DNA from 3 places in the Pollutimonas sp. M17 genome. Region 2 is predicted to be linked to each of the others. Evidence: predicted binding sites of a transcription regulator. Region 2 holds the regulator's gene; each other region holds the start of a gene.

The links. The regulator FNR, encoded in region 2, switches genes on or off when oxygen is low (the NO sensors DNR and NnrR bind a similar motif). The targets are predictions, from matches to a motif close to TTGATNNNNATCAA.
Region 1: a site for FNR is predicted at 1,601-1,614, ahead of OEG81_RS07170 (DUF2249 domain-containing protein). Genes of this name have one in related genera too.
Region 3: a site for FNR is predicted at 2,687-2,700, ahead of OEG81_RS07215 (ribonucleoside triphosphate reductase). Genes of this name have one in related genera too.

Annotation. Positions count from the first base shown of each region.
Region 1 is NZ_CP107548.1:1,490,095-1,495,228, reverse strand. Features, by position in the region: gene ubiU (ubiquinone anaerobic biosynthesis protein UbiU) at 1-301, opposite strand, end outside; gene OEG81_RS07175 (NAD(P)H-dependent flavin oxidoreductase) at 321-1,559, opposite strand; gene OEG81_RS07170 (DUF2249 domain-containing protein) at 1,704-1,937, shown strand; gene OEG81_RS07165 (hypothetical protein) at 1,937-3,253, shown strand; gene OEG81_RS07160 (Crp/Fnr family transcriptional regulator) at 3,244-3,924, opposite strand; gene OEG81_RS07155 (YbaN family protein) at 3,996-4,394, shown strand; gene hemN (oxygen-independent coproporphyrinogen III oxidase) at 4,387-5,134, opposite strand, start outside.
Region 2 is NZ_CP107548.1:2,267,254-2,272,387, reverse strand. Features, by position in the region: gene ccoP (cytochrome-c oxidase, cbb3-type subunit III) at 1-398, shown strand, start outside; gene ccoG (cytochrome c oxidase accessory protein CcoG) at 409-1,908, shown strand; gene OEG81_RS10745 (FixH family protein) at 1,926-2,162, shown strand; gene OEG81_RS10740 (hypothetical protein) at 2,193-2,447, shown strand; gene fnr (fumarate/nitrate reduction transcriptional regulator Fnr) at 2,473-3,201, opposite strand; gene OEG81_RS10730 (LysR family transcriptional regulator) at 3,350-4,279, opposite strand; gene clpB (ATP-dependent chaperone ClpB) at 4,454-5,134, shown strand, end outside.
Region 3 is NZ_CP107548.1:1,498,686-1,503,819, forward strand. Features, by position in the region: gene OEG81_RS07205 (anaerobic ribonucleoside-triphosphate reductase activating protein) at 1-622, opposite strand, end outside; gene nrdD (anaerobic ribonucleoside-triphosphate reductase) at 639-833, opposite strand; gene OEG81_RS07215 (ribonucleoside triphosphate reductase) at 892-2,592, opposite strand; gene OEG81_RS07220 (DUF2249 domain-containing protein) at 2,818-3,081, opposite strand; gene OEG81_RS07225 (YbfB/YjiJ family MFS transporter) at 3,176-4,324, opposite strand; gene OEG81_RS07230 (ATP-dependent DNA helicase) at 4,321-5,134, opposite strand, start outside.

The DNA of each region.
Region 1 (5,134 bases), 780 kb from region 2:
AATCCGCCGCGCGGTCCACCGCGACTCGCCACTCTTGCCAGGCGCGCGGCTGCGCATAGGTATTCAAGGCCAGGAATACCTTGCGTCCCTTTTCATGCGCATAGCGTATGCCTTCGGCGATGGCGGCCTCATCGAAATTCAGGCCGGCGAAGTTGCGCGCATTGGTCGCATCGCGGAACCCCAGGTAGACGCAGTCGGCGCCGTTGTCGACGGCGGCCTTCAGGGCCGGCAGGCTGCCGGCCGGACAAACCAGTTCGACGGCGGGCGCCGCCCCTGGCATCGTGGGCGTGGAGAAAGTCATGAAAATCCTGCTGGACGGTTCAGGCGGGAAGCAAGGCGTCGGCGGCCCGCACGGTGGGCGCCGCGACCGCGTTCAGCGCGGGGCGGATGCCATTGAGCAGATAGTCGAGCAGCTCGCGCACGGGACGTATGGCGTTGCCGAATGGCAGCTTTTCCGAGCCCCGGAAAAACAGGCCGCGCTTGATGTCGCCGGCCAGCGCGAACGCCAGCTGCGTGTCGATGCAGAACTGTCCGTGCTTGCTGATGCCGTCGCGCAGGCCGCAAGCGGCCAGGCAATCGAAGCCCACCGTGCAGGGGCGCTTCTTGGCGATGCGTTGCAGCTTCTCTTCCTTTTCCAGGTAATTGGCCAGCCAGGGCGTGCGCACCGCGCGGGCCGGCAGGCCGGCGACGCTCATGAAGGTCACGATGTCTTCGGGCTTGGCCTCGACCAGAACCTTCTTGAAGTTGGGATGCGCGTCGCCTTCCTCTGTTACAGCGAAAGGCGAACCGCATTGAACCGCGCTGGCCCCCATGCCCATCAGCTTGACGACCTGCTCGTGGCTGTGAATGCCGCCGCCGGTGATCAGGGGAATGTTCTCTTTTTCGATATCCAGTTCCTTGAAGAGCTCCAGCGTGCCTTCCAGCACATTCGCAAAGGCGAAATTAGGATTGTCCAGGCTGTCGGCGGTCGGCGCGCCAAGGTGGCCCGCCGCGTACTTGGGGTTCTCGATGACGATGGCATCCGGCAGGCGGTTCTTGCGCATCCATTTTTTCAGGATCAGCCCGATGCCGCGCACGTCCGACAAGATGGGAATGATCGCCACCTTGGAAAAGCCGCTGGTCAATTCGGGCAGGTCCAGGGGCAGGCCCGCGCCCACCACGACGGCGTCCGCCTCGCTTTCGCAGGCCTGGCGCACGTACGAGGTATACTCGGACACGGCCCGCATGACATTGACCGCCACCAGGCCCTTGCCCGCAGCCATTTTGTGGGCGGCCTTGACCTCGCGGTCGAGCGCGACGAGATTGGCCGAATCGATCAGCTCCTTGTTGCGCGAACGGCCCGTCTGCACCATGAGGTCGGGATGATGGCGGCGCAGATCGACGCTGGAAATCGTGCCCATCGCGCCCAGCGAAGCGACCGTGCCCGCCAGCCTGTGGGCCGACACGCCAACCCCCATGCCTCCCTGCACAATAGGCAACAGCGCCTTGCCTTTCAACTTGAGTCGTTCCAATGCGGTCTGCAACACAATAATCGTCCTTGCTTGAAAATAACGGCGTATGAACGCAGATGCCACTATGTAGGCAAAAGCCAGCAGCTTCCTTAATAAATATCAAGGTTCCGGCGTTTACCCGAATGTAAAAATACAGCGTTCGCAATGAGGTTATGCCGCCCGGCAGGCCTGTATATGTGTAGGGTGATGCTTATGGAAAACAGCAAGGAAGAAATCGTTCTGGACGTTTGCGGACTGGAGCCCCCAGAGCCGCTGGAGCGCGTGCTGGACGCCTTGTCCGTTCTTGCGGCCGGCGCCCGGCTGCGCATGCTCATCGACCGCGAGCCGCATCCGCTGTACGGCATCCTGCGCAACAACCGTTACGATTACACCACCCGCATCGACGATCGTCATCGATACGAAATCCTTATCTGGCATAAAGACTGATGCAGCGCGCCCTGTCATTTCAGCAGTCCCCCGCGCCCGGCGTCCCTTTGCGCTTCCTGTTCACCGCGCCGCTGTTCGTCCTGCTGGCCGCCGCACTGCTGCTCTGGTCCGGGCCGTCCGCGCTGTCATCGCGCTGGACGGGGCATGCCTTGGCATTGACGCACCTGTTCACACTGGGCGTCCTGGCCAATGCCATGGCGGGCGCCTTGATGCAGATACTGCCCGTCGCGACAGGTGTGAGCGTACTGGCGCCCAGGGCGACCTCCATCGCCGTGCATGCCTTGCTGAACCTGGGCACGCTGGCGCTGGCCGCCGCCTTTCTTTCCTTCCGTCCCTGGATGTTCGCGCTGGCGCTGACCCTGCTCTGCGCCGCACTGGGCTGCTTCCTGGCCGCCTGTGCGGGCGGTCTATGGAAATACCGCAGGCTGGCCACCAAGGGTTCGACCGAGATCCTCGCCACCACCCGGCTGGCGCTTGCGGCGCTGCTGGCCGCCGCGGCCCTGGGCGCCATGCTGGCCGCGGGCTTCGCCTGGCCTTTGCCGTTTTCCCGGGTACTCACCAATGCGCATGGAGCGTGGGGACTGCTGGGCTGGGTGGGCCTGCTGATCATCGGCATGGCCTATCAGGTCATTCCCATTTTCCAGGTGACTGAAATCTATCCCAAGCCCTTGACGCGCTGGCTGGCGCCCGTGATCTTCGTGCTGCTCGCGGCCTATATGGCCAATACCCTGGCGCCACCGGCCATGCGCATGGAAATCGACCTGGCCATAGGCGCCGCCATGCTGGCGGCCTACACCGCCTATGCCATCGTCACCTTGCGGCTGCTCTGGACGCGCAAAAGGCCCAAGGCCGATGCCACGACTCTATTCTGGCACACCGCCATGCTGTCCCTGGCCGCCTGCGGACCGGTCTGGCTGGCCCAGGCGGCGGGCGCGAAGGATTTTTCCGTCAGTCTCGGGCTGCTATTCATCGTGGGTTTCGGCTGGTCCGCCGTCAACGGCATGCTGTACAAGATCATCCCCTTCCTGCTTTGGTATCACGCGCAGAAAGACCTGGCCATCGCGCTGCGCGTCGTGCCCAAGGTGAAGGATTTCATTCCCGATGCCATCGCCGCGCGGCAGTACTGGGCTCATCTGATCGCCCTGCTGCTGCTTCTATCGGCCAGCCTGCTGCCCGCCCTGTTCTCGCATGCCGCCGGCCTGGCGCTGGCCGTATCGGCGGCCTGGCTGCTGTTCAACATGGCCCGGGCCCTGGGCTTTTATCTGCGGGCCCGAAAACAGATTGCACTGGCGCTGGCTGAACTGCCTCAGCCCTGATAGGAGCCCAGCCGGGCAACGTCCAGGACGGTGACTTCGCGGCCCTTGACCCGGATCAGCTCATGGGCGCACAAGTCGTGCAAGATGCGCGAGAAATGCTCCGGCGTGAGGTTCAGCCGCGAAGCGATCACCGTCTTGCTGGTTTCCAGGCGGAAGTGATGGCCGTCCTTGCATTGCTCGTCCTTCAGCAGATAGCCGATGACGCGCTGGGTGCCTGACCGCAGGGAATAGGCCTCGACGTCGCCCATCAGGCTATGCAGGCGCTGGCTCAGGCCCGCCAGCATCTTGCGCGCAAAACCCGGATGCCGACCCAGTTCATGAAAGATGACTGCCTTGCCGACATGCAGCAGCAAGGTGTCGGCAAGGGCCTGGGCCGACACGATGTAGGCCTTTTCCATGAACATCAGCGCTTCGCCGAAGCTGTCGCCGGGGCCGATCAGCCGAACGACCTTCTCGCTTCCGCCCGGCGACACGAACATCAGCTTGACCTGCCCGTAGACCACGGTGTGCAGCCCCACGCAAGGCTCGCCCCGGTGAAAAACCATTTCGCCCCGCGCGACCTGGACTTCGGTCGTGCCGGAAGCCAGGTTGTCGAGTTCATGAGCGCTCAGCTCGTTGAACAGGGGTAGCCTGGCCAGGAAATCCTGGGTACGCGTCTTGCCGCTCGTCATATTGCTAGAATCCCGTATCGATATTGTTGTGGCGCCGCGCAAACGCGGCGGCTACCCCACTCAAAAAACATGTGATCAAAATCCTGTTCAACATCGCCGGTACCCTGGCGTTGATCCTTGCCGTGCTGGGGCTGTTCCTGCCCCTGCTGCCCACCACGCCCTTCCTGCTGCTGGCGTCGGCCTGCTATATACGCGGCTCCGAACGCATGCACCGCTGGCTGACCGGACACCGCATACTGGGACCCTACCTGATAGGCATACAAACCGGCCGGGGCATCCCCATGCGCGCCAAGGTCATTACCCTGGTCTTCCTGTGGGCCACACTGGCCTTTTCCGCCTGGCATGTGCCCCTGCCCTGGGTGCGCCTGCTGCTTCTGATTCCCGGCATCTGCGTTACGGTGTATCTGTTGCGCATGAAGACCCTGCGCGCAAGCGATGCGCTGGCCGGCCCCGACGACCCGGCTAAATAAGCTTGGAGTACGTCGACACCGTGGGCTGGCCCAGGAATTTATCGAAGACCATGCCCATGGCCCGCACGAACAGACGGCCCTTAGGCGTGACGCCGATGCCCTTGTCGTCGATCCGCAGCAGGCCGGCATCCTTGAATGTCTGCAGCCTTTGCAGCTCGGGTTCGAAATAGTCCGTGAAGTCGATGCCATAGGTCCGGCCAAGCACGCTGAAATCCAGCGGCATGCTGCACATCAGGGTCATGATGACGTCGCGGCGCAAGACATCGTCCAGACTCAGTTCAAAGCCCTTTTCAATGGGCAGCCTGCCTTCGTCCAGTATCTGGTAATAGGCGTTCACGCTGCGCACCGACTGGCTGTACGAGTTGCCCACCTTGCCGATGGCCGAAACGCCCAGTCCGATCAGGTCGCACTCCGCGCGCGTGGTGTAGCCCTGGAAATTGCGATGCAGGCTTCCGTCGCGGCGCGCCAGGTTCAGTTCGTCGTCCGGCTTGGCGAAGTGATCGAGGCCGATGTATACATAGCCCGCTTCCAGCAGCCGCCGCGTGGACATCAGGAATATCTGCAGGCGCTCTTCGGCGCTGGGCAGGTCGCCGGCCGAAATAAGCCGCTGTGCCTTGAACCGGCTGGGCAGGTGGGCGTAGTTGTACAGTGCGATGCGGTCCGGAAACAGTCGTATCACGTGATCCAGCGTGCGGTCGAAGCTGGCCAGGGTCTGCTTGGGCAGGCCGTAGATCAGGTCG
Region 2 (5,134 bases):
TGCAAACCATCACCAAGGGCCGGCACGGCATGATGCCCGCCTGGAAGTCGTCCATCAAGCCGGCCGAGGCCGCCGACATCGCCCAATACGTGCGTTCCCTGTCGGGCCTGGCCAGCGATCCGCTGCGCGTCGTGCCGGGCAAGCGCGGCTTCGAGACCTTCTGTGTCGCCTGCCACGGCGTCGAAGGCAAGGGCAACACCGCCCTGGGTGCGCCGAACCTGACCGACAATGTCTGGCTCTATGGCAGCTCCGAGGCGTCCATCGTGGACACCATCCTGAACGGACGCGAGAACCGCATGCCGGCGCAGGAAGGCATTCTGACCGAGGACCAGATCCGCATGCTTACCGCATGGGTATGGGGCTTGTCCAATCAGGGAACCAGCACAGCAGCGAAATAAAAGGCCACACATGAGCAGCGAACCACCCGTCAATCCGACCACGCAAACATCCGCGGCGGCGCCCGCCTGGCAGCCGCCCCGCGTATCCAGGGTCGGGGGTGGCGCTTCTCCGCAGGTCGAGAAGGCGCTGTCCGACGTGCGCAGCAAGATCTACCCGCGCTCGGTGTCGGGCATCTTCGCGCGCTGGCGCATCGTCATGGTGTTCGTGACGCAATTGATCTTCTACGGACTGCCCTGGCTGCAATGGAACGGCCGCCAGGCCGTATTGTTCGATCTGGCCGCGCGCAAGTTCTACATCTTCGGCATGGTGCTGTGGCCGCAGGACGTCATCTACCTGGCCGTCCTGCTGGTGGTTTCGGCCTTCGCCCTGTTCCTGTTCACCGCGATGGCGGGGCGCCTGTTCTGCGGCTATGCCTGTCCGCAAACGGTCTATACCGAAATCTTCATGTGGGTCGAGCGGCGCATCGAGGGCGACCGGCTGGCGCGCATCCGCCTGGACGAGCAACCCTGGACATGGCGCAAGATACGCCTGAAGGCATCCAAGCACATCGTCTGGCTGCTGATCGCCTGGTGGACGGGCTCCACCTTCATCGGCTATTTCGCGCCCATACGCGAACTGGGCATGGGCCTGCTGACCCTGTCCCTGGGGCCGTGGCAGTGGTTCTGGATGGTGTTCTACGCCTTCGCGACCTGGGGCAACGCGGGCTTCATGCGTGAAGCCGTCTGCAAATACATGTGCCCCTATGCGCGCTTCCAGAGCGTGATGGTCGACGACGACACCTTCGTGGTGACCTACGACCATGTGCGCGGTGAGCCCAGGGGCGGACGCTCGCGCCGCATCGACCACAAGGAAGCCGGCATGGGCGACTGCGTCGATTGCAGCCTGTGCGTGCAGGTTTGCCCCACCGGCATCGACATCCGCGACGGCCTGCAATACATGTGCATAGGCTGCGGCGCCTGTGTCGACGCCTGTGATCAGGTCATGGAAAAAATGGATTATCCCAAAGGCCTGATCCGATATACCTCCGGGCGCGCCATCGCCGACGGCATGACGCAAAGCCAGGTCCGCAAGCGCATGCTGCGGCCGCGGGTGCTGGCTTACTCCTTCATATTGGGGTTGATCGTCATTGGCTTCGTGGTGTCGCTGGCCACGCGCACGAACCTGCGCATGGACGTCATCCGCGACCGGGGCGTACTGGGCCGCGAAGTGGCGGGCGGCATGATAGAGAACGTTTATCGCCTGCAGTTCATCAACACGTCCGAGTCGCCGGTCGAGCTGACCCTGGGCGCCAGCGGTCTGCCCGAGCTGTCCATCATGACGGCCGACCATGGCGCGACCACAGTCCACGTCGATCCGGCGTCGAACCGGCTGGTGCCCATCGTGGTACGGGCGCCGGCCGGCAAGGTCGACGCGGGCCTGCACGATATCGAGCTCACCGTGGTGGGCAGCTATGGCGAGGAAGGCGAAACGACCGTCGTCGAGCGTTCCAGCTTTTTTGTGCCAAAATGATTCCAGGAGGCAGCACCATGTCCGACACCCAACCCACTGGCGCGAATGGGCCCGAAAACAGCAGCAAGCCCTGGTGGCGGGAGCCCTGGCCATGGATACTCATGGCCGGCCCGGCGGCGGCCGTCGTTGGCTGTATCATTACCATTGTGCTGGCGGTGCAGAATTTTGGGGATCAGGCCATTACCGACGGGGGCGTCAAGCGCGGCCTGGTCGTCAGCAAGCAAACCCAGACTCCGCCGCCTTCAAAACCTTAGGCAAGCAAAAGAATACGACGGGAGACCTTTATGCGGTGGCGTTCATTGATGTGGATTTTATGGCCTTCGTTCCTGGTGGGCGCGGCCACCAGTGCAGCGGTATTCGCCATGGTCGATCCCCTGGATATCGCCTTTTTCGGCTATATGGAAGCTACTCGCCAGCAAGTGTATGCGGGGGGATTCTTTCTTTTCTGGCTGATGGCCGCCTTGTCCAGCGCCCTGAGCCTGCACCTGGCGCCTCGCGGCCAGCTGGTCGACGAGTTCGGCGATCCCATAGAGCAATAACCGCCGCGTAGCGGCGGGGCGGCCCTCAGCCGCAGTCGGTGCCGGCCAGCGCCTGCAGATTGCGCATGTCCAGGATGTGGACCTCGCGTTGCTGGACCCGGATCAGCCCCTCCCGCGCAAAGCGGGAAAACAGACGGCTGACGGTCTCCAGGGTCAGGCCCAGGTAGTTGCCGATTTCCTCGCGGCTCATGCGCAGGATGAATTCACTGGCCGAATAGCCCAGCACAACCAGCCTTTGCGACAGGTTCACCAGGAAGGCGGCCAGCCTTTGCTCGGACCGCAGGGCGCCCAGGGCCATGATCAGATGGTGCGAACGGCTGATTTCCTTGCTCATGAGCCGCCGGAACTGTTGCTGCAGCACTGGAAGATGCTGCGACAGCTGGTCCATTTCGTCTATGCGTATGACACAGACTTCGGTATCTTCCAGCGCGATGGCGTGGGATACATGGGTGTTGTCCAGCAGGCCGTCCATGCCCAGGATCTCGCCGGGCAGCAGGAAGCCGGTGATCTGCACCTGGCCGGAGGAATCCTCCAGCTGGGTCTTCAGGGAGCCCGACCGGATGCCGTACACCGCTTCGGTCTTGTCGCCCAGGCGGAACAGGGCACTCCCCTTGGGGATGCGGATGCGTTCCTTGACCAATTCATCCAGCTTGGCGACATCATTGCGCGGCATGCCCAGCGGCAGGCATATTTCGCTGAGCATGCAAGTGGAACAGCGCGTCGAATTGGGAGTAACAGGAATTTTTTTCTGCATTCAATCGTCCTCGTGGGCGAGGAAGTAAGGTTCGGCGGCCAGCTAAGGGCCGTATGCTTCATTGTAAGCTTTCAGTCAGGGAGACTGGCGCATCCCTTGCCATGACATGCATCAAGTATACGGTAGCGGGCTTTTAATCCCTTGCTTGTCACCTGAGTGTGGTTTTTTCGCCAGTGGGATTCCAGTAGGCGGGCGATGCATAGCGCGCCTTGACCATGTCGATGAACAGGCGTACACGCAGGGGCAGGTGCTTGCGTTCGGGCAGCATGGCGAAAATGCCGTTGGCCGGGGCCGCGTAGTCGTCCAGCACGCTGATCAGGCGCCCCTCGGCCAGGTCCTCCTGGACTTCCCACAAAGAACGCCAGGCCAGCCCGATGCCGGCCAGCGTCCACTGATGCAGCACCGATCCGTCGCTGCAGGCCATATTGCCCTTGACGCGCACGGCGCGCAGTTCCCCGTCCTGCCTGAGCAGCCACCCCCGGGCCTGATTGCCCTGGTTGCCGAAAGACAGGCAGTTGTGCTGCGCCAGATCGTCGGGCGTATTGGGGCGGCCGTATTCCTGCAGGTAGGACGGAGCGGCGACGATGACGCGTTTGTTGTCGGCCAGGCGCAATCCGACGATCTGGGAATCGTCCAGTTCGCCCAGGCGGATGGCGCAGTCGTAGCGTTCTTCGATGAGATCGACCAGGCGGTCGCTGAGGTCGAGGGTGACGGTGACCTCGGGGTAGGCGGCGACGAACTCGGGTATCAGCGGCGCCACGTGGCGCCGCCCGAAGCCCGCCGGCGCGCTGACGCGCAAATGCCCGCTGGGCCGTATGCTGCCCTGTGAAATGCGCGATTCAGCGTCATTCAGTTCGCGCAGGATGCGCTGCGCCTCTTCGAACAGTTCGGCGCCTTCCGAGGTCAGGGACAGGCGGCGGGTGGAGCGCGCCAGAAGCTTGATGCCCAGGCGCGCTTCAAGCGAGCTGATGCGCCGGCCCATCATTGCCGGGGCGATGCCTTCGGCCCGGGCGGCGGCCGACAGGCTGCCCAGTGTCGCAACGGCCACGAAGCTTTCGAGTTGTTTGAATTTGTCCATGCTGGCGTGTCAGGTAGGCGGCCAGTCAGTGCGGGGCCGGGCCAAGTGCAATAGTATCAGCATGGGGAACGCCTTCGGTCCGCGGCGGCCGCAAACGCCCTTGAAAATGCCTGTTCCGGCCGCACATATTCACTATTCGAGCACATGCTCTCCCATTTCAGTGAAAACCATATTATGCGATACGATAAATTGACGACGAAGTTCCAGCAGGCCCTTGCCGACGCGCAAAGCCTGGCCGTGAAGCACGATAATCAGTATATCGAGCCGGCCCACGTCCTGGCGGCCCTGCTGGCCGATACGGACAGCGGTGCGGCCAGCCTGCTGGCGCGCGCCGGCGTGGCGGCCAACCGCCTGGGGCCGGCCTTGAACACGCAGATCGAAAGCTTCCCCCAGGTGCAGGGCGCCGAGGGCAATATCCAGGCCAGCCGCGATTTGCAGGCGGCGCTGGCGCGCACCGACAAAGAGGCCTCGAACCGGGGCGATACCTATATTGCCAGCGAACTCTTCCTGCTGGCCATGTCCGACGACAAGGGCGAAACCGGCCGGCTCCTGCGCGAGTCGGGCCTGCAGCGCAAGGCGCTGGAAGCCGCCATCGAGGCGGTGCGCGGCGGCGCGTCGGTATCCGACTCCGAAGGCGAATCCAACCGCGAGGCCTTGTCCAAGTACACCACCGACCTGACCGAGCGCGCCCGCCAGGGCAAGCTGGACCCGGTGATCGGCCGCGACGACGAAATCCGCCGTTCCATACAGATATTGCAGCGACGCACCAAGAACAACCCTGTGCTCATCGGCGAGCCGGGCGTGGGCAAGACGGCCATCGTCGAAGGGCTGGCGCAGCGCATCGTCAACAACGAG
Region 3 (5,134 bases), 770 kb from region 2:
GATTGTCGCAGCCCTGGCTGCGGAAAACCTGCAGGGTGTAGTTGCGCACGCCCATGTCCGCCAATGCCCGCGCCATCTGTTTTACCTCGTGTTCAGGCAGCAGCGCCGGATGCAGCGTGCTGCGGCATTCGTACTCCACGCCGCTGGCCAGTACGGCGTGCAAGCTGGCCAGGGCGGGCGCGCCGCTGCCGGTCACTTGCGTGATGCGGGCATAGTCGGCAAAGCCGGCCTTGATGTCCAGCCCCACCCAGTCCAGCAGCGGCAAGATGTCGGCCAGACGCCGGGGATGGGTGCCGCCGCTGTGCAGGCCTATCTTGTAGCCCAGCGCACGCGCCTGGACTATGGCCTCGGGCAGGCCGGGGTCCATGGTGGGCTCGCCGCCGCTGAACACCACGGCATCGATCAGGCCCACGCGGCGGCGCAGCAGGGCAAGCACGTCCTCCCACGGCAAGGGGCTGTGCGCCGTGCGCTCCTGCAGATGCGGGTTGTGGCAGTAGCCGCAGCGCCAGGGGCAGCCCTGCACGAACACCACCGCCGCCAATTGACCGGGGTAGTCCGTAGCGGTGAACGGCGTCACGCCGCCCACCTTCAGGCTGTGGCGGCGCTCCGCCTGTTCAGGCACGGCAACGTCCGGCGGTTCAGGCCGCAAGCCGGGCCTCGCGTTCGCTGAAATACTTGCGCTCGTGGAACTCGCCCTTCTTGCCGATGTTGAACGACGACATGGGGCGGTGATAGCCCATGACGCGCGTCCAGATTTCGCAGGGCTGGCGTTCGTCGTCGGAAAGGGCCGGGGTGGCGGTCGATGCCATGGTGTGTTGTGCAAAGGATGTCATGCTGGTTTCTCCTGGAGTGGTGTTGAAAATGGATAATGGCTTCTCGATGCCGATAGCCTCAAGCGGCCTGGCGCAGCTTTCGCGCCAGGATTTCTTCGTCGCATTTGGGGCAGAATTCATGGCTGCCGCCCAGGTAGCCGTGAACCGGGCAAATGGAAAAGGTCGGCGTTACGGTGATGTAGGGCAGCTTGAAGCGTCCCAGAGCGCGCTGCACCAGGGCGCGGCAGGCGGCGGCGCTGGACAGCGGCTCGGTCATGTACAGATGCAGCACCGTGCCGCCGGTGTATTTGCGTTGCAGTTCGTCCTGGCGCTCCAGCGCCTCGAAAGGATCGTCGGTGCAGCCCACCGGCAGTTGCGACGAGTTGGTGTAGTAGGGCATGTCCGCCGTGCCCGCTTGCAGTATGCCGGGGCAGCGCTTGCGGTCTTCCTTGGCGAAGCGATAGGTGGTGCCTTCGGCGGGCGTCGCTTCCAGGTTGTACATGTGACCGGTCTCTTCCTGGAATTCCAGCATGCGTGCGCGCACGTGATCCAGCAGGCGCAGGGCGAAGGCATGGCCCCAGGGCGTCGTGATGTCGTGGCCGTCGTGAGTGAAGTTGCGGATCATTTCATTGATGCCGTTCACACCCAGCGTCGAGAAATGATTGCGCAGCGTGCCCAGGTAGCGCCGGGTATAGGGAAACAGGCCGTCGTCCATCAGGCGCTGGATGACCTGCCGCTTGATCTCCAGGCTGTCCTTGCCCAGTTCCAGTAGTTCGTCCAGCCGGCGCAGCAGCGCCGCCTCGTCGCCGGCATGCAGATAGCCCAGCCGTGCGCAGTTGATCGTGACCACGCCCAGCGAGCCGGTTTGCTCGGCTGATCCGAACAGGCCGTTGCCGCGCTTGAGCAGCTCGCGCAGATCCAATTGCAGGCGGCAGCACATGGACCGGATCATGTTGGGCTTGAGCTCGGAGTTGATGAAGTTCTGGAAATAAGGCAGCCCGTACTTGGCCGTCATCTCGAACAGCAGCTCCGCGTTCGGGCTGTGCCAGTCGAAATCGGCGGTGATGTTGTAGGTGGGAATCGGAAACGTGAACACGCGGCCCTTGGCGTCGCCGGCCATCATGATTTCGATGTAGGCGCGATTGATCATGTCCATTTCCGCTTGCAGCTCGCCATAGGTGAACGGCATTTCCTGGCCGCCGATCAGCGGCGTCTGTTCGCGCAGGTCCTCGGGGCAGATCCAGTCGAAGGTCAAATTGGTGAAGGGCGTCTGCGTCCCCCAGCGCGACGGCACGTTCAGGTTGTAGATGAGTTCCTGTACGTATTGCTTGACGTCGGCATAGCTCAAGGCGTCCTTGCGCACGAAGGGCGCCATATAGGTGTCGAAGGAGCTGAAGGCCTGGGCGCCGGCCCATTCGTTTTGCAGCGTACCCAGAAAATTCACGATCTGGCCGACCGCGCTGGACATATGCCTGGGCGGGCTGGATTCCACCTTGCCCGGTATGCCGTTCAGGCCTTCGTTCAGCAGGGTGCGCAGCGACCATCCGGCGCAATAGCCCGACAGCATGTCCAGGTCGTGGATGTGCAGGTCGGCATCGCGGTGGGCCTGGCCTACGGCGGGCGGGTAGACGTGGTCCAGCCAGTAGTTGGCAATGACCTTGCCCGATACGTTCAAGATCAGGCCGCCCAGCGAGTAGCCCTGGTTGGCATTGGCGTTTACGCGCCAGTCGACCCGCTCCAGGTATTCATTGATCGAGGACTCGACGTCGATATGCGTCATGCTGGCTCCGTTTCGCTATATATTGTGGTGAAACGAAGGATATTTACTATATATGGTGGTGGTCAAGCATTGGGGCGGATTATTTTGGAATAGCTTGATGCAGGTTAAATGGAAGGCGCCATGCCGGCGACAGCCGGCATGGCGCCCAAAAAATGCATGATCGATGCTTGCGGCTTCAAGGCTCGCTTATCGGTGCGAGCGGTCTCCGATGGCGTCGACGGGACACTATCCGAGTATCTGGAAATCGATCACGATTTCGCCCGGCTGGCGCGATACGTAATCGATCTTGATCTGATCGCCGAAGTGGCCTTGAAGCTGCTGTAGCAATGGCAGCGGATCGTGGTCATTGCAAAAGCGCATGGTTTCGCCAGGGTGGAGCGCGGACAGCGCGCCGAAGATGGCGGCATGGCGGAAGCGCTTGGCGACGCCGCGCGCGTCGAAGGGATGCACGCCTTCGGAAAACACAGGAATGGGGGAATCAATTGACACGATCAAGTCCTTGTAAAGAGTGGAGGTCGTGTTTTGATTATAGGTAGCCGTCGCGCCGATCCGGCTCAGAACCACATTGCCAATAAGGTTGAGTTCATTGGCTTCGCAGGGGTTTCTGGGTAAGCGCGATCGCTGCGCCCAGTATCAGCATGGCGGCGGAAACAGCCAGGCCGGTCGAGAGCGAACCGGAAAGATCGCTGATCCATCCGGCCGCCACCGGACCGACGGCCTGCCCGATGGCGAAGAGGCTGGTCGCCACCGCCAGCGAGCTTCCCCAGGCGGCCTTGGGCAGATTGGTCTTGACGAAGCCGGTGGCCGCCGACGGCACCATGAAGACGCTGGAGCCCACCAGCGCGGCGGATAGCCATGCGCCCGCGATGCTGGGCACAATCAAGGGCAGCGCCGCGCCGGCGGCCAGCACGATCATGGACGCGGCCATGGGCAGGCCGTCGCGCCGGCCATTGAAGACCCGCGCCCAGATCAGCGGCGCCAGCAGCGTCATGATGCCCAGCAGGCTCCACATGATCGAGGTGGCGGCGGCGATCGACAGTGCTTGTATGTGGCTTTGGCGCAGCCAGGCCACGATGAAGGTCATGTAGGCGATGTAGCCCAGGCCGAACAGGAAGTAGGCGGTGAATTCGGGCACGCAGGGACGCCAGGGCCAGGCGGCCGTGGCGCCGCTGGCGGAAGGTTCGGCAATGGTCCGCATGGCCGCCACGGCGGCCAGCGACAGGGGGATGCACACTCCGCCCGATCCTATCCATGCCCAGGGCCAGGCGGCCGGGCCGGCGTAATCGAACAGCCAGGGCAGCAGGGCGCCGGTGGCCAGCATGCCTATGCCCCCGCCGCTGAAGAAGATGACGATGGCACGGGTGCCCAGCACGCCGGACAGCACGCCTCCGCAGATGAAGGCGCCCGCCGCGCCGAAGCCCGCCAGGAAGCGATACAGGGTCAACAGCTGGAAGTCGTGCGTCAGGCCGTTGGCCAGCAGGGCCAGCGTGGTCAGCGCCAGGCCGGCGACGAACAGCCTGCGGTTGCCGATGCGTGCGACGAAATAGATGGTCAGCAGCGCGCCCAGCAGATACCCCAGTGCATTGGCGGTATTCAGCCAGCCGGCCTGGGCGTAGTTCAGCTCCAGGTCGGTTTTCATGGCCGGCAGGATCAGCGCATAGCCGAACCGCGCAAAGCCCACTGCCACGGCCGCGCCGCCTGAAAGCGCCCACGGTATCATTGCCGGTTTCATCGATGTTCGCCGCTGGGGCTTCCGTTGTCGTTGCCGTATTCTACCCGCCACCAGGCGGGGAGCAGCGCCCTTATCCGGGGTTGTCCGTAGCGGTCGTCGATGAGATGCACAACGCCCCGATCCTCGTGGCTGCGTATCACCCGTCCGGCGGCCTGTATGACTTTCTGGATGCCGGGGTACAGATAGGCATAGTCGTAGCCGCGCCGCGCGCCGAAGGCGCCGTCCATGCATTGTTTTATCTGCTCGTTCACGGAGTTGACCTGAGGCAGCCCCAGCGTCGAGATGAAGGCGCCGATCAGCCGGCTTCCGGGAAGGTCGATGCCTTCGGAGAACGCGCCGCCCAGAACGGCGAAGCCGATGCCCCGGCCATCCGGGGCGAAGCGCTCCAGGAAATGCTCCCTGCCGCGCTCGTCCATTCCGCGCGATTGCCGCCATACCGGAATGTCCGGGCAAAGCCGGACGAATGCGTCGGCCGCCTGCTGCATGTAATCGAAGCTGCTGAAGTAGCTCAGGTAATTGCCGGGCCGCTTCCGGTACTGGGTTTGCATGAGGCGGGCGATGGGGGCCAGGGATCGCGCCCGCTGCGCGTAGCGCGTGGATATGCCGGCGGCGACGCGGACCTCAAGCTGGTCCGGCCGGAACGGGGATTCCACGTCCACCCATGCGGTGTCTTCGGGCAGCCCCAGCGTATCCCGGTAGAAGGCCCAGGGACTCAGGGTGGCCGAGAACAGCGCCGTGGCGCGGCTGGCGGCATAGCGCTGTTCCAGGAAAGGCGCCGGGATCAGGTTGCGTATGCAGAACAGGGCATCT